4 regions of the Pseudomonas sp. WMBT8 genome follow, and region 3 is predicted to be linked to each of the others. Evidence: predicted binding sites of a transcription regulator. Region 3 holds the regulator's gene; each other region holds the start of a gene.
The links. Region 3 encodes FliA, which starts transcription of late flagellar genes. Its sites were predicted from a motif close to CTAAAGTTTNNNNNNNNNNNGCCGNTAA; they were not measured.

Region 1 (4,659 bases), 1.5 Mb from region 3:
CGTTCTGGGTGGTCGGCGCCGCACGCCGGGCGTTGGATACCCGCACTTTCACGCGGATCTACGCCGATCTTGCCGTACCTGTGATTCTCAATCAGCGTCTGCAGAACCACAGCACGTCCAAGGCAGCCGCACGGGTGGTGCTGGCGCGGGACTTTGTCGATTTTTTCGAAAAACATGTGCCCGTGATCGCAACGGCCTTGGTCTCCATCGTTGGCGCAGCTGCGATGCTGCTGGTGATTGAACCTTGGGTGGGCCTGGCCTGCTTTGCGGCATTGCTGCTTTGCATCATCCTGCTACCGCGATTTGCCCGCCGTAACGAGCAGTTGCACGAACGGTTGAATAACCGCCTGGAGAAAGAAATTGGCCTGGTGGAAAAGGTGGGCGCCCAGACATTGCGACGCCATTACCAGTTGCTGTCACGCCTGCGTATCTGGCTGTCGGACCGCGAAGCCGCCGCCTACCTGTTTCTCGGCACGCTGGCAGCGCTACTGTTCATCGTAGCGATCAGCCAACTGGCCTTGTCGCCAGCGGTCAAGGCCGGTCATGTCTATGCGGTGATGACGTACCTGTGGACCTTCGTCAGCAGTCTCGACGAAGCGCCAGGGATGGTTGATCAACTGGCGCGACTCAAGGACATCGGCAAACGGGTGGACCCGGGGCTCGGGGATTGATCAGCCTTGTCGAAACCGATCCACCTCCTGCCGCAACCCCGCCGCCAACGTCTCCAGCTCCCGGGCAGTGATCGCAAGGTTCGACACCACTTCCCGCTGCTCACTGTTGGCCAGGGCAATGCTCTGCAGGTTGCTGCTGAGCAAAGTCGCGGTGCTGCTTTGCTCCTGGGTCGCGGTGGTAATCGCGGCGAACTGCTGCCCCGCCGAACGGCTTTGTTCGTCGATGCGCGCCAGAGCCGAGGCCACGTCGGCGTTGCGCGACAGGCCTTCCTGCATCAGCACATTGCCCTGCTCCATGGTGCTGATGGCGTTGCCGGTTTCCTGCTGGATGCTCTGGATCATTCCGGAAATTTCATCGGTGGCCTGGCGGGTGCGTGAGGCTAGGTTGCGCACTTCATCGGCGACCACGGCAAACCCACGCCCCTGCTCCCCGGCCCGCGCCGCCTCGATGGCGGCGTTGAGCGCCAGCAGGTTGGTCTGATCGGCAATCGAGGTGATCACGCCGACGATGCCGCCGATTTCCTGGGAGCGTTGGCCCAGGGTATTGATCACCGTGGCCGTGCTGTTGAGTGCCGTGGCGATATGTTCCAGGGACGACGACGCCTCCTGCATCGAGTTGCGACCGATGCGGGTCTGCTGGGCATTTTCCTGGGCCAGGCGCTCGGTATTGCCCATGTTGTCGGCAATGTTCAACGAGGTGGCGCTGAACTCTTCCACCGCGCCGGCCATGCTGGTGATCTCGCCGGACTGCTGCTCCATGCCCTCATAGGCCCCGCCCGACAGACCCGACAGCGCCTGGGCGCGGCTGTTGACCTCTTCGGCCGCCTCGCGGATGTGGGAGACCATGGTCGACAGGGCTTCACCCATCTGGTTGAAACTGCGCGCCAGTTGACCGATCTCGTCATGGCTGGACACATTCAGCCGCGCACTCAAATCACCGGCGCCCAGGGCTTCGGCCTGGCGCACCAGGTCACCCAGGGGCTGGAGTTTGCTGCGCAGCAGCCAGACCGCCGCGCCCACGGCCAACAGCATCGCCAGCACGCTGCCGATTACCAGGCGGATACCCACGGCCCAGGTCACCGCGCGGATCTCGGCCTTGGGCATGGTCGCCACCACCGACCACGGGCCGCCGTCAAACGGCACCGCAACGCTGTAGAAGTCCTCGCCCTGGTCACTCCAGAAACGCCCCTGGCCGGGCTTTTGCGCCAGCTCCAGGATCGGCGCAACCGCCTGCTCCGGGGCCTGCACACCAGCGGGCGGCACCAGCCAGTGCTTTTGCTCGTCCAGCAGCGCCAGCGAGCCGGTCTGGCCAATGCGAAAACGCTTGAGGTTGGCGAACTGGGCGTTCTGCGCATCGGTGTAGTCAAAACCGATAAACAACACCGCAATCACCTGGCCGCTGGCATCGCGCACCGGGCTGTATTGGGTCATGTAGGAGCGCTCGAACAGAACCGCACGGCCAATGTAGCTCTGCCCGGCAAGCAGGCGCTGGTAGGCCGGGCCCTGGCGATCCAGCACGGTGCCGATCGCACGGTTGCCGTCCTGTTTGGTCAGGGAGGTGCTGATGCGGACAAAGTCTTCGCCACTGCGCACGAACACCGTAGCCACGCCACCGGACATCTGCTTGAACTCATCAACCTCGTCGAAGTTGTTGTTCAACACCTGGTCGCCCAGGTACAGGCTCGGGGTCTGTACCCCGGCCACGTTCACTTTCTGCTCGGGATGCACGCGCAACCCGGCGGCGAAGCGCTGCTCAAACAACCCGCTCAAACGCTCGGTGCTCTCGCGCAGGGTGCTGTGGAAGGTATTGAGTTGGTCGGCGAGCAAGCGCGCTTCGCTGGCCAGGTGTTCTTCGCGGGTTTGCAGGTTGGCCGAATCCAGGGAGCGCAGGGCAAATAGGGTGCTGGCGCTGATCACGACAGCCAATATGACCGCCAAGGCAATGCCCAGCTGCGAAGCGATGCGGGCGCGGGGTTGAGACATGACAGCTCCTGGCCGAGGCCCGGATCGTCCTGATCTCATAGCGCTAATCGGCGAATTTCTTGGATTGGGGGGCACGCTGAGCCGCAACTAATGGCGGCTCCGACACACCTACTTCGGCGGCCTGGATCAATACTTGAGCAAATTACAGGGGTATCACTCAAACGCATTGTTTGCGCGCGCTGCATCGATTCAGTCGAGCTGCTCCACTGGCGGCAGTGTCATGGCCCGGACCTCACTTTGCAGGAAGTCCGAGAGCCTGCGCAGGCGCTCGCCGCCGGGGCGGGTCTTGGGCCAGACCAGGTAGTAACTTTCGCCGCTGGCCACCGCAGTAGGCCAGGGCAGGCTCAAGCGCCCCTGCGCCACATCTTCGGCAACCATCAGCAAATCCCCCATGGACACGCCATAGCCCCGAGCGGCGGCAATCATGCCCAACTCCAGCGTATCGAACACCTGCCCACCCTTGATGGCGACACGAGAGGCCAGGCCGGTGCGTTGCAACCAACGGCGCCAATCACGCCGGTCCGGCGTGGGGTGCAGCAGTTCAGCGCCGGCCAGGCGCTCCACATCCCAGGGGCCATCGTTGAGCAGGTTCGGCGCGCCCACCGGGATCAGCAGTTCGGGGAACAGGTAACTGGCCTCCCAATCTGTGGGAAAGTGCCCATCGCTCAGTAGGACCGCGCAGTCGAACGGCTCCTGGTTGAAATCCACCTCATCGATGCTCATCCACGCACTGGTCAACTGCACCTCGTTGCCCGGCTGCAAGTGCCGGAACCGACTCAGGCGTGCCAGCAACCAGCGCATGGTCAGGGTCGACGGGGCCTTCATGCGCAGGATGTCATCTTCGGCATTCAAGGTATGGCAGGCGCGCTCCAGGGCGGCGAAGCCCTCGCGCACGCCCGGCAGCAGCAAGCGCGCCGATTCGGTGAGCTGCAAGGTGCGCCCGCTGCGCTGGAACAGGCGACAGGCGAAATGCTCCTCCAGGGTGCGGATATGCCGGCTGACCGCACTTTGGGTGATGGACAGTTCTTCGGCGGCACGGGTGAAGGAGTTGTGCCGTGAGGCGGCTTCAAATGCACGCAAGGCATACAGCGGAGGAAGGCGACGAGACATGAGGAAAACTCCGACGGCACGATCCGCAAACCCTACCAGAATCATCCTGGCATGAGTTTTAATCATGCCAATGATCGCATTTATCCCTTTGTGAAAAGCGCTGAGAGCGTCGAAAATCAACCCTTCTACCCTTTGTGCAAATATTGAGCGTGATGATCATGCAGCATCCGGCGCGTACCGAACTCTGGGCCATTCTGCGGCTGTCAGGGCCGTTGATTGCCTCACAGCTGGCGCACATGCTGATGGTGCTGACCGACACCCTGATGATGGCCCGCCTGAGCCCCGAAGCCCTGGCCGGCGGTGGGCTCGGCGCGGCGAGCTATTCGTTCGTGTCGATCTTTTGCATCGGCGTGATTGCCGCCGTGGGCACCCTGGTCGCCATTCGCCAGGGCGCCGGTGATATCGAAGGCGCTACCCGCCTGACCCAGGCCGGCCTGTGGCTGGCCTGGCTGATGGCCTTGGTGGCGGGCCTGCTGCTGTGGAACCTCAAGCCGGTGCTGCTGATGTTCGGCCAGACCGAGACCAACGTGCAGTCGGCCGGCCAGTTCCTGATGATCCTGCCGTTTGCCCTGCCCGGCTACCTGACATTCATGGCCCTGCGCGGCTTCACCAGCGCCATCGGCAAAGCCACCCCGGTGATGGTGATCAGCCTGTGCGGCACGGTGATCAACTACCTGCTCAACCATGCATTGATCGAAGGCATGTTCGGCCTGCCCAAACTGGGCCTGATGGGCATCGGCCTGGTCACGGCGATTGTCGCCAACTGCATGGCCCTGGCGCTGTTGTGGTACATCAAATACAACCGCGCCTACGCCGCCTACCCATTGGGCAAGGGCCTGTTGCAGCCCAACCTGCATTACTTGCGCGAGCTGTGGCGCCTGGGCCTGCCGATTGG
Region 2 (4,659 bases), 2.3 Mb from region 3:
GTGTTCGTCGGCCAGTCGGGCGTGGGCAAGTCGTCTTTGGTCAACAGCTTGCTGCCGGAAGTCGAGACCCGCGTCGGCCCGCTGTCGGAACTGTCCGGCCAGGGCACGCACACCACCACCACCGCGCGCCTGTTCCACTTCCCGGGCGGTGGCGAGTTGATCGACTCCCCCGGCATCCGTGAGTTCGGCCTGGGCCACGTCAGCCGTGCTGATGTCGAAGCGGGTTTCATCGAGTTCAACGACCTGATCGGCACTTGTCGCTTTCGCGACTGCAAGCACGACCGCGAGCCAGGCTGCGCCTTGCTCAAGGCCCTGGAAGACGGGCGCGTGCAGCAACAACGGATGAACAGCTATCGCTCGATCATCGCCAGCTTGCCCGAAAGCAGCTATTAAGTCGTAGGTACGCGCTTGTGTGGGACCGGGCTTCCCCGCGATGCAGACAACTCGGTGCAACTGATGCACCGAGGTGATGCTATCGCGAGCAAGCCCACTCCCACCTAAGCCGCATCAGCTACCGGCCGGGGCTTCTCCGGGAGCCTTCACCCCACCCTCGTCAAACAAATTCAGCTTCTGGCGCAGCTCATGGGCCGGCAACGGCTGCTGCTCGGGTGGCAGGGCGTTCGGGTCCACCGGGACTTCACCCGGAGCGCCCTCGCCCTGGGTCGGCACTGGCGGTGGAGTGCCCTGCTCGCCTTCGATGGCGCGCTGGGCTTTTTTGGTCAACACCACGATGTCGATGCGCCGGTTGATCGGGTTGAATGGGTCCTGGGTATCAAACAACTGCGATGAAGCAAAGCCCACCACCCGCGCCACCTGGGTGTCTGGGTAACTGCCAGCCACCAGGGCACGGCGGGCGGCGTTGGCGCGGTTGGCGGACAGCTCCCAGTTACCGAAATCGCCCAGGCCCGAATACGGCTTGGCATCGGTATGGCCGCTGACGCTGATCTTGTTCGGCACCGCCTTGATGGTGTCGGCCATGGCCAGCAGGATGTCTTCGAAGTAGGGCTTGAGGCGCGCACTGCCAGAGTCGAACATCGGTCGATTGGCGTCATCCATGATCTGGATACGCAGGCCGTCCGGGGTGATCTCGAAGTGGATCTGATCCTTGAATTTTTGCAGTTGCGGGTTCTCGTCGACCTTGTTCTGCAGCTCTTGCAGCAACAACTCCAGGCGTTCCTGCTCGACCTGTTCGGCCATGCTCTCGACGGTCTGGCGTTCGATCGGGATGTTTTTCTGGGGCGCTTCGGTCTGGACTTCCGGGTTGATGGTGCGCTCGGGAGCCAATTCTGGCGAACCACCCAGGTCGATCACAAACGGCGTGCCACTCTCGGAGAAGCCGATGGGATCCTTGAAATAACCGGCGATGGCGATCTTCTGTTCCGGCGTCGCAGTGGACATCAGCCACAGCACCAGGAAGAACGCCATCATCGCCGTCGCAAAGTCGGCGAAGGCGATTTTCCAGGCGCCGCCGTGGTGCCCGGCAGCGAAGCGCTTGACGCGCTTGATGATGATTGGCTGGTTGTTTTCCATGGCTTAGCGACCGCGAACTGCTTGTTCCAGCTCGGCAAAGCTCGGGCGGTGCTTCGGATACAGCACCTTGCGCCCGAATTCCACGGCCAGGGACGGCGGCATACCGGAAGCCGAAGCCACCAGCGACGCCTTGATTGCTTCGTAGATGTTCAGCTCTTCCTTGGCATCGTGGGCCAGGGAGGTGGCCAGCGGGCCAAAGAAACCATAGGCCGCGAGAATACCGAAGAAGGTCCCCACCAGCGCCGCGCCTACGTGCATACCGATGGCCGCCTGGTCGCCCTCGCCCAGGGACGCCATGGTCACCACGATACCCAGTACCGCCGCGACAATACCGAAACCGGGCATGCCGTCGGCGATGCCGGTCACGGCGTGGGACGGGTGCTCCAGCTCTTCTTTCAAGCTGAACAGCTCCATGTCGAACAGGCCTTCCAGCTCGTGCGGGGCCATGTTGCCGGAGGACATGATGCGCAGGTAGTCGCAGATGTAGGCGGTCATGCGCTCATCCTTGAGCACGGCCGGGTACTTGGCGAAAATCGGGCTCGCTGCAGCGTCCTCGATATCTGCCTCAATGGCCATCATGCCTTCGCGGCGGCTCTTGTTGAGGATCTCGTAGACCAGGCCCAGCACTTCCAGATAGAACGTGTGGGAAAAGCGCGAGCTGAACATGCCCAGCGACTTTTTGACCACGTGCATGGTCATGTAGCCTGGGTTAGCCTGCAGGAAAGCGCCAAACGCCGCACCGCCGATGATCAGCACTTCGAAGGGCTGGATCAGCGCAGCAATTTTACCGTGGGACAGAACGTATCCGCCGAGCACGCTTGCGATGACGACGATGATGCCGATAATTTTAGCCATAGGGGATGAGTACTTGCGCCGTCGGGTTCATGGACATATTCGGAAGATCTAAAAACTCTTCTTCTACTTATCGGCAAAACTGCGCCAGACTATAGGCCGTTAAGGCGAAAAGCCAGTTCGGCCCACTCCGGGCGTGTTGACCGCAAGTGATGATCGCGCCCCAATCATGGCAAACGAAACGACAGTCCCAACTGCAAAACCCAACTCCCTGGCTGGCTGGATCAAGCGTCTGGACGAGGTGCACCTGCCCGTCCCGCAAGCGAGCCACGTTGCGGTGTGCAAGGCCATCGGCGACAGCCGCCGTTCGTTGCGAGATATTGCGGAGCTGATGCAAGACAGCCCGGCGCTAGTCCTGAGCGTTATGCGCGAAGCCAACAACCAGGCCCACGGCAGCCTGGCAGAGCCTGCAGAAAACCTTGAAGTGGCGATCAACCGCCTCGGCCTCAAGCGCACCGAAGAACTGCTCGTGCGCCTGCCGTCGGTGCCGCTCAATGAAATCCCCGTGGCCCTGCGTCAACTGCAACTGATCAGCCAGCACGCCTCGCAACAAGCCAATGGCCTGTTCGCCAGCCGCCTGGCGCGCCTGTGGCAGGACATTCATTGGGGCAGCCTGCTGTTTCTCTCGCCGCTGTGGCCGATGGCCGTGGCCTACCCAAAGCTTTTGGAAGAATGGGAACTGCGGGTGATCCACAAGGGCCAATCGGCACGCAAGGTCGAGCAGGAACTGTTCGGCGTGCGCCTGCTGGAACTGTGCCTGGGGCTGACCGAGGCCTGGCGCTTGCCGATCTGGGTGTCCCAGGGCTACCAACTGCTGCTCAAGGAACAACGCTTGCTGGTCAAGGCCCTGCACATCGCCCGCGATGAAGCGCCCTTGAGCCAGCAGCAAAAACTCGATGACGACCCAGCGCTGCGGCGCTGGCTGAACCAGCCGGCCAACACCGTGCTGCTGGCCAATGGCATGGCGCTGGCAGCGCAGGAGTCCTGGACCTGCCCGCACACCCAGCGCTGGCAGTACCTCACCGCACTGTACCTGCAACAACCGCTGGCCGATGTGCAGCAACAGGTGCACCAGCAGGCAGCCATCAGCGCCCGCCATACCTTGACCGCCGGTCTCTGGCACCCAGCGTTGGCACTGATCTGGCCGTGGCATGTGCAGCGGGTGCATCGCGGCCTGCTGCCAGCACCGCCGCCCACCGCCGAATCCCTGGCGGTCTGGCGCAAGCGCTGCAGCGAACTGTTGGTGGAGCCCAGCCGCTTCGCCAACGCCATGCACCTGACCACCTGTGCCAAGGAGGCCCTGGTGGCCAGTGGCATGCAGCGCGTCATGTTGCTGATGGCCGACAAGGCCTTGGCCACGCTGCGCGTGCATCAGGTCGATGGCCTGCCCAAGGACGCCGCCAACCTGAGCCTTGAAACCGCACAAAGCACGCTGCTGCAACGCCTGCTGGAGAAGTCTGCGCAGGTGCGCCTTAACCCGGACAATCACGCGCAATTCGCGGCACTGCTGCCGGCCTCATTGCGTCGCCTGTTTGTCGGCGAGCACCTGCTGTTGCGCTCCCTGAGCTGTAACGGCCGGGTGGTGATGCTGATGGTGGCCGACCAGGGTGGCGGGCCGTTCTCCGAAACCACCGTGCAGGCCTTCGGTAAAACCGCCCAATGCATCGAGAAAGCCCTGCACTGCTTTACCAACCGCACCACCTGATGCTTGCGTTACAATCGCCCTCTTTTATCGCCCAACCTAGTGCCCGGGAGACCTCACATGCCTGACTTTTCTGGCTTGCCGCTGGTGATCGAGCCCAGCGACCTGCTTGGCCGCCTCGCCGCCGAGCCGTTGATTCTGGTGGACCTCACCAGCGCCGCCCGTTATGCCCAGGGGCATATCCCCGGCGCGCACTTTGTTGATCCCAAACGCACCCAACTGGGCCAGCCTCCGGCACCGGGGCTGCTGCCGGCCAAGGCCGACCTGGAGAAGCTGTTCGGCGAACTGGGCCACACTCCGGACGCCACCTACGTGGTGTACGACGACGAAGGCGGCGGCTGGGCCGGGCGCTTTATCTGGCTGCTCGACGTGATCGGCCACAAAAAGTATCACTACCTCGATGGCGGCCTGCTGGCGTGGCTGGACGAGCAGCACCCGGTGTCCACCGAGGCAACCGCTGCCGTGGGTGGGCCGGTCAGCCTGACCCTGCACGACGAGCCCACCGCCACCCGCGAGTACCTGCAAAGCCGCCTCGGCGCTGCCGACCTGGGCATCTGGGATGCACGCGGGCCGCT
Region 3 (4,659 bases):
TATCCAGAAGGCAGGGCAGGGCCAGGAAGAGGGCGTCCTGCTGGAGCCAAGCATGGCTGAAAAGCTGCAGCGTTCGTTGATTGACGCCGCACAGCGCCAGGAAATGCAGGGCCAACCGGTGATTCTGCTGGTGGCAGGCCCCGTCCGGGCGATGTTGTCGCGGTTTGGACGCCTGGCAGTACCGAATTTGCACGTTTTGGCTTACCAGGAAATTCCTGACAATAAGCAAGTGACTATCGTCGCGACAGTAGGGCCCAACGGCTGAGGTAGTGGGTTATGCAAGTAAAGCGTTTTTTCGCCGCCGATATGCGTCAGGCCATGAAGCTGGTTCGTGATGAACTGGGCGCCGACGCGGCTATTATCGGTAACCGTCGCATTGCCGGCGGTGTCGAGCTGACGGCTGCCCTGGATTACAAACCCCAGGCCTTGGCGCCGCGCGTGCCGAACATGGAACTCGAAGACGAGTTGCGCAAGACCGCCTCGCGTATTGTCTCGGCCCAGGCCGAGCTGAGCATGCGTGGCGACAGCGATGCGACCACCAATCGCCAATTGTTTGCCGGCCTGCCGCTGACGGCGGCCGAGCCACTCGTCGAACCGACTTTTGTCGAGCCGCCACGTCCCGCCGCGCCAGCACCGGCCGCTGCGGTCGACCAGCGCGTGTTCGACTCGATGCGTTTTGAACTCAATGGCCTGCGTGAACTGCTGGAAGTGCAGTTGGGCTCGCTGGCCTGGAACCAGTTGCAAGGCAGCAAGCCGCAACAGGCCAACCTCTGGCGCCGCCTGCAACGCATCGGCCTGTCCGGCCCGTTGTCGCGCGACTTGCTGGAACTGACCACCGGCATAGAAGAGCCTCGCCAGGCCTGGCGCATGTTGCTGGCGCACCTGGCGCGGATGATCCAGACCCCGGAAATCGAACCCCTTGAAGAAGGTGGCGTGATTGCCATGGTCGGCCCTGCCGGCATGGGCAAGACCACCACCCTGGCCAAGCTGGCCGCCCGTTATGTCCTCAAGTACGGCGCCCATAACATTGCGCTGGTGAGCATGGACAGCTACCGCATCGGTGCCCAGGAACAGCTCAAGACCCTGGGCCGGATCCTCAATGTGCCGGTGACCCATGTCGACCCGGGCCAGTCCCTGGCCAACGCCCTCGACCCGCTGCTGCGCAAGCGCGTGGTGCTGATCGATACCGCTGGCCTGCAAGCCAGCGACCCGGCATTGCGCATGCAACTGGAAAGCCTGGCCGGGCGCGGGATCAAGTCGAAAAATTACCTGGTACTTGCAACAACCAGCCAGAAACAGGTTCTGACTGCTGCGTACCACAGCTACAAACGTTGTGGGCTGGCCGGTTGCATCCTGACTAAGCTGGATGAAACCGCAAGCCTGGGCGAAGTGTTGAGCCTTGCCATCAGCCATGAATTACCGGTCGCCTACCTGACCGACGGGCCGCGGATCCCGGATGACTTGCATCTGCCGCGCCGTCATCAGTTGGTCAGCCGCGCGGTCAGTGTGCAAATGCAGGACGAACCCAGTGAAGAGGCGATGGCGGATATGTTCGCCGACCTCTATCACAACCCAGCCAAGCGGGTCGGCTGAACGGCAACATGCAACACAGTGCAATGTACCTACATCGATGGTCTGCTACCGCGGCCACCCTATGTAGCCTGCGGCTAAGCAAGACAAGGTAAAGAAAGAACATGGGCAGCATGCATCCCGTACAGGTGATCGCGGTGACCGGCGGCAAAGGTGGCGTCGGGAAAACTAACGTGTCAGTGAATTTGTCCCTGGCCCTGGCAGAGCTTGGCCGCCGCGTCATGCTGCTGGATGCCGACCTGGGCCTGGCGAACGTTGACGTTCTGCTGGGACTGACGCCCAAACATACCCTGGCCGATGTCATTGAAGGCCGCTGTGAGCTGCGCGACGTGCTGTTGCAGGGGCCTGGGGGGATTCGCATCGTCCCGGCCGCCTCCGGCACCCAGAGCATGGTGCATCTGAGCCCGGCGCAGCACGCCGGCCTGATCCAGGCCTTCAGTGATATCGGCGACAACCTCGACGTGCTGGTGATCGACACTGCCGCCGGGATCGGCGAGTCCGTGGTCAGCTTCGTGCGCGCCGCGCAAGAAGTATTGCTGGTGGTCTGCGACGAACCCACCTCGATCACCGACGCCTACGCCCTGATCAAACTGCTCAACCGCGACTACGGCATGAACCGCTTCCGCGTGCTTGCCAACATGGCCCAGAGCCCGCAAGAAGGGCGCAACCTGTTCGCCAAGTTGACCAAGGTCACGGATCGCTTCCTCGATGTCGCCTTACAATACGTCGGCGCAGTTCCCTATGACGAGTGTGTGCGCAAGGCTGTGCAAAAGCAGCGTGCAGTCTATGAAGCGTTCCCTCGTTCGAAATGCGCGTTGGCGTTCAAGGCAATTGCTCAGAAGGTCGATACCTGGCCACTGCCCGCCAATCCCCGGGGGCATCTGGAGTTTTTCGTCGAGCGATTGGTGCATCAGACGAGTGCGGGACCGGTGCTATGACAGCCAGCGGCTACAACCTTTACAAAAAATCAGCGCGTGACAGCCAGGGCGAATTGATCGAGCGCTATGCGCCCCTGGTCAAGCGCATTGCCTACCACCTGCTGGCACGCCTGCCCGCCAGTGTCCAGGTCGAAGACCTGATCCAGGCGGGGATGATCGGCCTGCTCGAAGTGTCGACCAAGTACGACGCGAGCAAGGGTGCGAGTTTCGAGACGTATGCGGGTATCCGTATCCGTGGCGCGATGCTCGATGAAGTGCGTAAAGGTGATTGGGCGCCGCGTTCGGTCCACCGCAATACCCGGATGGTGAGTGACGCAATTCGCTCAATTGAAGCAAAAACCGGTCGCGACGCTAAAGATCACGAAGTTGCGGCCGAACTCCAATTGAGTCTCGACGATTACTACGGGATTTTGAACGATACCTTGGGCAGCCGCCTGTTCAGTTTCGACGACCTGCTGCAGGACGGCGAACATGAAGGGCTGCACGAGGATGGCGCGAGCGCTCACCAGGAGCCTTCACGCGACCTGGAAGATGAACGCTTCCAGGGCGCCCTGGCAGAGGCGATTGCCAATCTGCCGGAACGTGAGCGGCTGGTGTTGGCGCTGTACTACGACGAAGAGCTGAACCTCAAGGAAATCGGTGAGGTCCTGGGGGTCAGCGAATCGCGGGTCAGCCAGCTACATAGCCAATGCGCGGCCCGCTTGCGGGGGCGTTTGGGAGAGTGGCGAGCGCGCTGACAGGCAGTGTGGGGACAGTGCGAACGATAACCGCCACGGCGCAAGCCCGGCGGGAGCGGCCCGTGATGTGCCCCAGCAGTCCTTTTTGTGTAATGCCTGTTGAATGATATGGCGCGCCCAGGTGCTGGACGCGTTTAAGACTGCTTGGAGGTCGAATTGGACAAGAACATGAAAATCCTCATCGTTGATGACTTCTCAACGATGCGGCGGATCATAAAAAACCTGTTGCGTGACCTTGGGTTCACTAACACGGTCGAGGCGGATGACGGTATTACGGCGATTCCGATCCTCAACAGCGGGAGCATCGACTTTCTGGTAACCGACTGGAACATGCCTGGCATGACCGGTATCGATCTGCTGCGCCACGTGCGCGCTGATGAAAAGCTGCGCAGCCTGCCTGTGCTGATGGTGACCGCTGAAGCCAAGCGTGAACAGATCATCGAAGCCGCCCAGGCCGGGGTCAACGGCTACGTGGTCAAGCCATTCACTGCACTGGCCTTGAAAGAGAAGATTGAAAAAATCTTCGAACGCATCGGTCATTGATGCTGCCACGGGGGAGCTATGGAGCATAAAGAATCATCGCAGGCCGACTTTGAGTCGACCCTGAAAAAACATGCTCACCAACTCGTCGAAAGCCTGGAAAAAGGCCAGTTCGGCGACGCAGTGCAGTTGATCCATGAGCTCAACCAGACCCGCGACCGCGGCCTGTATCAGGAAGTGGGCAAGCTCACCCGTGAGTTGCACAGTGCGATCGTCAATTTCCAGATCGACCCGCACATGCCCCAGGCCGAGGAAATCTCGCAGATCACCGATGCCACCGAACGCCTGTCCTACGTGGTCAGGCTGACTGAGGCGGCAGCCAATCGCACCATGGACCTGGTGGAAAACGCCACGCCCCTGGTGAACGGCATGGCCAATGAGGCCAAGGCGTTGAGCGCTGACTGGGGGCGCTTCATGCGGCGCGAAGTGGGTGCTGAAGAATTTCGCGAGCTGGCGCGCCGGGTCGAGGGTTTCCTGTCACGCAGCGAGCAGGAAAACCGCACGGTTTCCAGCAACCTCAATGACATCCTGCTGGCCCAGGACTACCAGGACCTGACCGGCCAGGTGATCAAGCGCGTGACCCTGCTGGTCACCGAAGTGGAAAGCAACCTGCTCAAACTGGTGCTGATGGCCGGTCAGGTCGACCGTTTTGCCGGCATCGAACACGACCGCGAAGCGATCCTCTCGGAAAAAGATCCACAAAAACACCTCGCCAAGGGTGAAGGTCCGCAGATTCATGCCGATAAACGTGAAGACGTTATGTCAGGTCAAGATGACGTAGACGATTTGCTGTCCAGTTTAGGCTTCTAAGGAGCACGCAATATGAGCTTCGGCGCCGATGAAGAAATCCTTCA
Region 4 (4,659 bases), 390 kb from region 3:
CCAAAACTGGGCGTGACCTACGCACTGACCGAGCAGTACACCTGGTTTGGCCAGTACGCCGAAGGTTTCCGTACGCCATCAGCCAAAGCGCTGTATGGCCGTTTTGAAAACCTGGGCGAAGGCTACATCGTCGAGCCCAACTCGAACCTCAAGCCGGAAACCAGCAAGAGCTACGAAACCGGGATCCGTGGCAACTTCGACGCAGGCAATTTCGACGTCGCGGCGTTCTATAACAAGTACCGCGACTTCATCGACGAGGACAACGCCGCGCTGGGCCCCACCGGCACCATCTTCCAGCCAGGCAACATCAAGCGTGCCACCATCAAGGGCATGGAGGTCAAAGGGCGCTTGAACCTGGACGCCTTCGGCGCACCGCAAGGCCTGTATACCAAGGGCGCGATTGCCTACGCCCACGGGCGCAACGACGAAACCGGCCAGCCGCTGAACAGCGTCAACCCGCTCAAGGGTGTGTTCGGCCTGGGCTACGACCAGGACACCTACGGTGCGCTGGTCAGCTGGACCCTGGTCAAGAAACAGAACCGGGTCGACAGCGCCACGTTCTTTACCCCGACCGGCATCAAGGCCAATGGCCCGTTCAAGACCCCGGGCTTTGGCATCGTCGACCTGACCGGCTTCTACAAAGTCACCGACGATCTGACCGTCAACGGCGGCCTGTACAACCTGACCGACAAGAAATACTGGAACTGGGATGACGTGCGCAGCTACGACGGTGTGGGCGAAGCCGGCGTGACTTCGCCAGCCAGCCTGGACCGCCTGACCCAGCCAGGACGCAACTTTGCGATCAACCTGATCTGGGACATCTGACCCATGCAGCCCCACCTCGCCGGTTTTATCGCCGGCGGGGTGAGGATTTTTTACTGTGACGCGTCTTCTTGTTCGTCTAGTAATAACAGCCTGGCAACAAGGCGCTTTTCCTTCTCAAGGACATCCAATGACCGCTTCCACTACCGCAGAACGCGCAAGCCTGCGCTCCCAGCGCCTGAACCAGATCACCAACGAGCCGCACACCAAGCTCGATGCCCTGGTCAAGGCTCACGCCCCGTTTGAAACCCAGGCCAACTTCGCCCGTTTCGTGGTGGCGCAGTACCTGTTCCAATCGGAACTGGTGGCGCTGTACAACGATCCCGAGCTGATCAAGCTGGTGCCGGACCTGGCCGAGCGCTGCCGCGCCGAAGCCGCCAAGCTGGACCTGGCCGACCTGGAAACCGAAGTACCCGCCCCCGTGGCCGGTGCCGTGCAGAACCCGAGCAAGGCCCAGGCCCTGGGCTGGCTGTTCGTGTCCGAAGGTTCCAAGCTGGGCGCAGCGTTCCTGATCAAGCGTGCCGTCGGCCTGGGCCTGAGCGAAACCTTCGGTGCCCGCCACCTGGGCGAGCCAGCCGGTGGTCGTGCAGAAGGCTGGAAGAGCTTCACACGCACCCTCGACAGCCTGGAACTGAGCGCCGAAGAAGAAGCCGCAGCAGAAAAAGGTGCCGTGGATGCGTTTGTACGCTTCACCGTGTTGCTGGAACAGGCGTACGCTAGCGCCCCAGAACTGGCCTGATCGCGCTGCTGGAATGCAATGAATGTGAGAGCGGGATTGTGTGGGAGCGGGCTTGCCTGCGATAGCATCGCTGCGGTCTAACTGATACACCGCAGCGTCTGCATCGCAGGCAAGCCAGCTCCCACATGTTGATCGCGCTCCATTTTCAGATTTTTCGAAACCCTGACAAATCGTACCTATGACAGCCCCCGTCCAATCCTCCTCCAAACTCGCCCGAATCCTGTTCGGCCTGCTGGCCTATGTCAGCCTGGGGATCGGCTTGATCGCGATTGTCGTGCCGGGCCTGCCCACCACCGAATTCATCCTGCTGGCCGCCTGGGCCGCCACCAAGAGCTCGCCGCGCCTGAGCGCCTGGCTGGAAAACCACCGGCTGTTCGGGCCGATCCTGTTCAACTGGCGCAACGGCAAGATCATCGCCCGTCGGGCCAAGGTCAGTGCCACCGTGAGCATGTTGCTGTGTGCCGGCCTGATGCTGGTGATGCTCGATCACGGCTGGCCGATCTACTTGGCCATCGCCGGTATGAGCCTGGGCAACCTGTGGATCTGGTCACGCCCCGAACGCCTCGCGCGAACCGCTGCCTGAGCGCCCTACCGCTCATCGCCTATTCCTCATGAATTACCCGTCGGTGCCGATGTTCCGGGCATAGCGCCGAATGGACTTGGCCGTTGCCCTGCTTGCACACCAACAAGTCCAATCGCGAGTAAGCCCATGTTCGACACCCTCTCCATCCGCTTGAAAATCGTGCTGCTGTCCGGTCTCTGCCTGTTGGGGGTGATTGCGCTGATCGTCAGCCTGAATATCTACCAGTCCAACCAGAACGACCAACTGGTCAGCGCGTCCAGCTCGCGCATGCTCACCGCCAGCGTGGAGAACCTGCTTCAGGCCAGGGCCGCCGAGCAGGCCGTGCAGGTGCAGAAAGCCTTCGGCGAGAGCCTGTTGGTGGTCACCGCCCTCGCCGACCAGGTCAAGGACCTGCGTAACATGGCCGCCAAGCGTTCGCTGGAAGCGGCCACCGTGCGCGAGGAACTCAACCAGCGGATCAAGACTGCGTTCGAGCGCAATACCAAGGTGCTGGGGATCTGGTTGTCGTTTGAACCCAACGGCCTGGATGGCAAGGACAGCGAATTTATCAACGACAAGCTGCGCGCCTCCAACGAGGCCGGGCGGTTCTCCAGCTACTGGAGCCGTGCCGGTGGCGAAGGGCTGAACACCGTGATGGTGGAAGCGGACCTGACCAAGACCACCCTCAACCTCAGCGGTACGCCCTACAACATCTGGTACACCTGCCCACGGGATACCCGCAACGTCTGCCTGCTGGACCCGTACGCCGATGAAGTCGCCGGCAAGTCGATGCTGATGACCACCATCTCCCTGCCGCTGCTGGCCGACGGCAAGGTCATTGGGGTGATCGGCGTCGACATTGCGCTGGATGCCCTGCAAGCGGCGGCCAATACCGCGCAAAAAGAGCTGTTTGACGGCGCCGGGATCATGGAAATCCTCTCCAGCAGTGGCCTGATTGCCAGCTACAGCGGCGAGCCGGACAAGGTCGGCAAGAGCATCGTCGATGTGCTCGGCGCCGAAGGCAAAGAGATCGTGCAACTGCTGGCCAGTGACACGCGCAAGGTCCGCGAGCAGGACGATACGATTCGCGCGGTGTATCCGGTCAAGCCGATTGCCGATGCCAAGCCTTGGGGCGTGGTGATCAAACTGCCCAAGGACGTGCTGCTGGCCGACTCGGTCAAGCTGCAAGGGGTGCTCGACGAGGCCCAGGCCCGTGGCACGCTGCAAGCGCTGTTGGTCGGCGCCGTAGCCGGCCTGCTGGGCCTGCTGCTGATGTGGCTGACCGCTACCGGCGTGACCCGCCCGATCAACAGCGTGGCGGCGATGCTCAAGGACATTGCCAGCGGCGACGGCGACCTGACCCAACGCCTGGCCTACACGAAAAAAGACGAACTGGGGGAGCTGGTCAGTTGGTTCAACCGCTTCCTCGACAAACTGCAACCGACCATCGCCCAGATCAAGCAGAGCATCACCGAAGCCCGCGGCACCGCCGACCAGTCCTCGGAAATCGCCCGCCAGACCAGCGAAGGCATGCAGGTACAGTTCCGCGAGATCGACCAGGTGGCAACCGCCTCCAACGAGATGAGCGCCACCGCCCATGATGTGGCCAACAGCGCCTCAAACGCGGCCAGTGCAGCGCGCGGCGCCGATCAATCGGCCCGCGAAGGCCTGGCGATTATCGAGCGCAGCACCCGCGATATCACCACCCTCGCCGAAGAAGTCAGCAAGGCGGTGACTGAAGTCGAAGCCCTGGCGGTCAACAGTGAGCAGATCGGCTCGGTGCTGGAGGTGATCCGCAGCATTGCCGAGCAGACCAACCTGCTGGCCCTCAATGCCGCGATTGAAGCCGCGCGCGCCGGGGAAAGCGGGCGGGGGTTTGCGGTAGTGGCGGACGAGGTACGTAACCTGGCGCGGCGCACCCAGGATTCGGTGGAAGAAATCCGCCTGGTGATCGAACGCATCCAGAGTGCGACCCGTGGGGTGGTGACCACCATGCATTCGAGCCAGAGCCAGGCACAGAACAACGCCGGGCAGATCCAGCAGGCGGTCCAGGCCCTGGGCAAGATCAGCGATGCGGTGACGGTGATCAGCGACATGAACCTGCAAATCGCCAGCGCCGCCGAAGAACAGAGCGCCGTGGCCGAAGAGGTCAACCGCAACGTTTCGGCGATCCGTACCGTGACCGAGACATTGACTGGCCAGGCCACTGAATCAGCGGCGATCAGCAGCCAATTGAATGCATTGGCCAATCAGCAGATGAAACTGATGGATCAGTTCCGGGTGTAAGCCCAGGTCCTGAAAACAATGAAATACCCCTTGCGGGAGTGGGCTTGCCCTAACGCCGATCAATTAAGCGAACGCAATGCTTAAAGCAGTGAAGATCAAATGTGGGAGCGGGCTTGCCCGCGAATGCGGTGGGTCAGTAATGAATGTATTGACTGACCCACCGCATTCGCGAGCAAGCCCGCTCCCACATAGGTTTGCGGTGGGTCAGAGACCGGTCCAGGCGCTGACAAACGCCGTGATGTCTTCTTTG

Region 1: ACO77H_RS27060 (methyl-accepting chemotaxis protein) is a predicted target of FliA. The motif match lies at 2,765-2,792, and genes of this name have one in related genera.
Region 2: motA (flagellar motor stator protein MotA) is a predicted target of FliA. The motif match lies at 2,453-2,480, and genes of this name have one in related genera.
Region 4: ACO77H_RS21735 (methyl-accepting chemotaxis protein) is a predicted target of FliA. The motif match lies at 2,170-2,197, and genes of this name have one in related genera.

What each region holds. Positions count from the first base shown of each region.
Region 1 is NZ_CP188096.1:5,906,802-5,911,460, forward strand. It holds gene ACO77H_RS27055 (ABC transporter six-transmembrane domain-containing protein) at 1-671, shown strand, start outside; gene ACO77H_RS27060 (methyl-accepting chemotaxis protein) at 672-2,654, opposite strand; gene ACO77H_RS27065 (LysR substrate-binding domain-containing protein) at 2,844-3,764, opposite strand; gene ACO77H_RS27070 (NorM family multidrug efflux MATE transporter) at 3,917-4,659, shown strand, end outside.
Region 2 is NZ_CP188096.1:565,545-570,203, reverse strand. It holds gene rsgA (small ribosomal subunit biogenesis GTPase RsgA) at 1-393, shown strand, start outside; gene motB (flagellar motor protein MotB) at 508-1,530, opposite strand; gene motA (flagellar motor stator protein MotA) at 1,534-2,385, opposite strand; gene ACO77H_RS02380 (HDOD domain-containing protein) at 2,552-4,087, shown strand; gene ACO77H_RS02375 (rhodanese-like domain-containing protein) at 4,145-4,659, shown strand, end outside.
Region 3 is NZ_CP188096.1:4,387,217-4,391,875, reverse strand. It holds gene flhA (flagellar biosynthesis protein FlhA) at 1-265, shown strand, start outside; gene flhF (flagellar biosynthesis protein FlhF) at 277-1,593, shown strand; gene fleN (flagellar synthesis regulator FleN) at 1,695-2,528, shown strand; gene fliA (RNA polymerase sigma factor FliA) at 2,525-3,265, shown strand; gene ACO77H_RS19805 (chemotaxis response regulator CheY) at 3,434-3,808, shown strand; gene ACO77H_RS19800 (protein phosphatase CheZ) at 3,827-4,615, shown strand; gene ACO77H_RS19795 (chemotaxis protein CheA) at 4,628-4,659, shown strand, end outside.
Region 4 is NZ_CP188096.1:4,774,722-4,779,380, forward strand. It holds gene ACO77H_RS21720 (TonB-dependent receptor) at 1-825, shown strand, start outside; gene ACO77H_RS21725 (biliverdin-producing heme oxygenase) at 953-1,561, shown strand; gene ACO77H_RS21730 (YbaN family protein) at 1,740-2,144, shown strand; gene ACO77H_RS21735 (methyl-accepting chemotaxis protein) at 2,271-4,409, shown strand; gene ACO77H_RS21740 (nitroreductase family protein) at 4,614-4,659, opposite strand, start outside.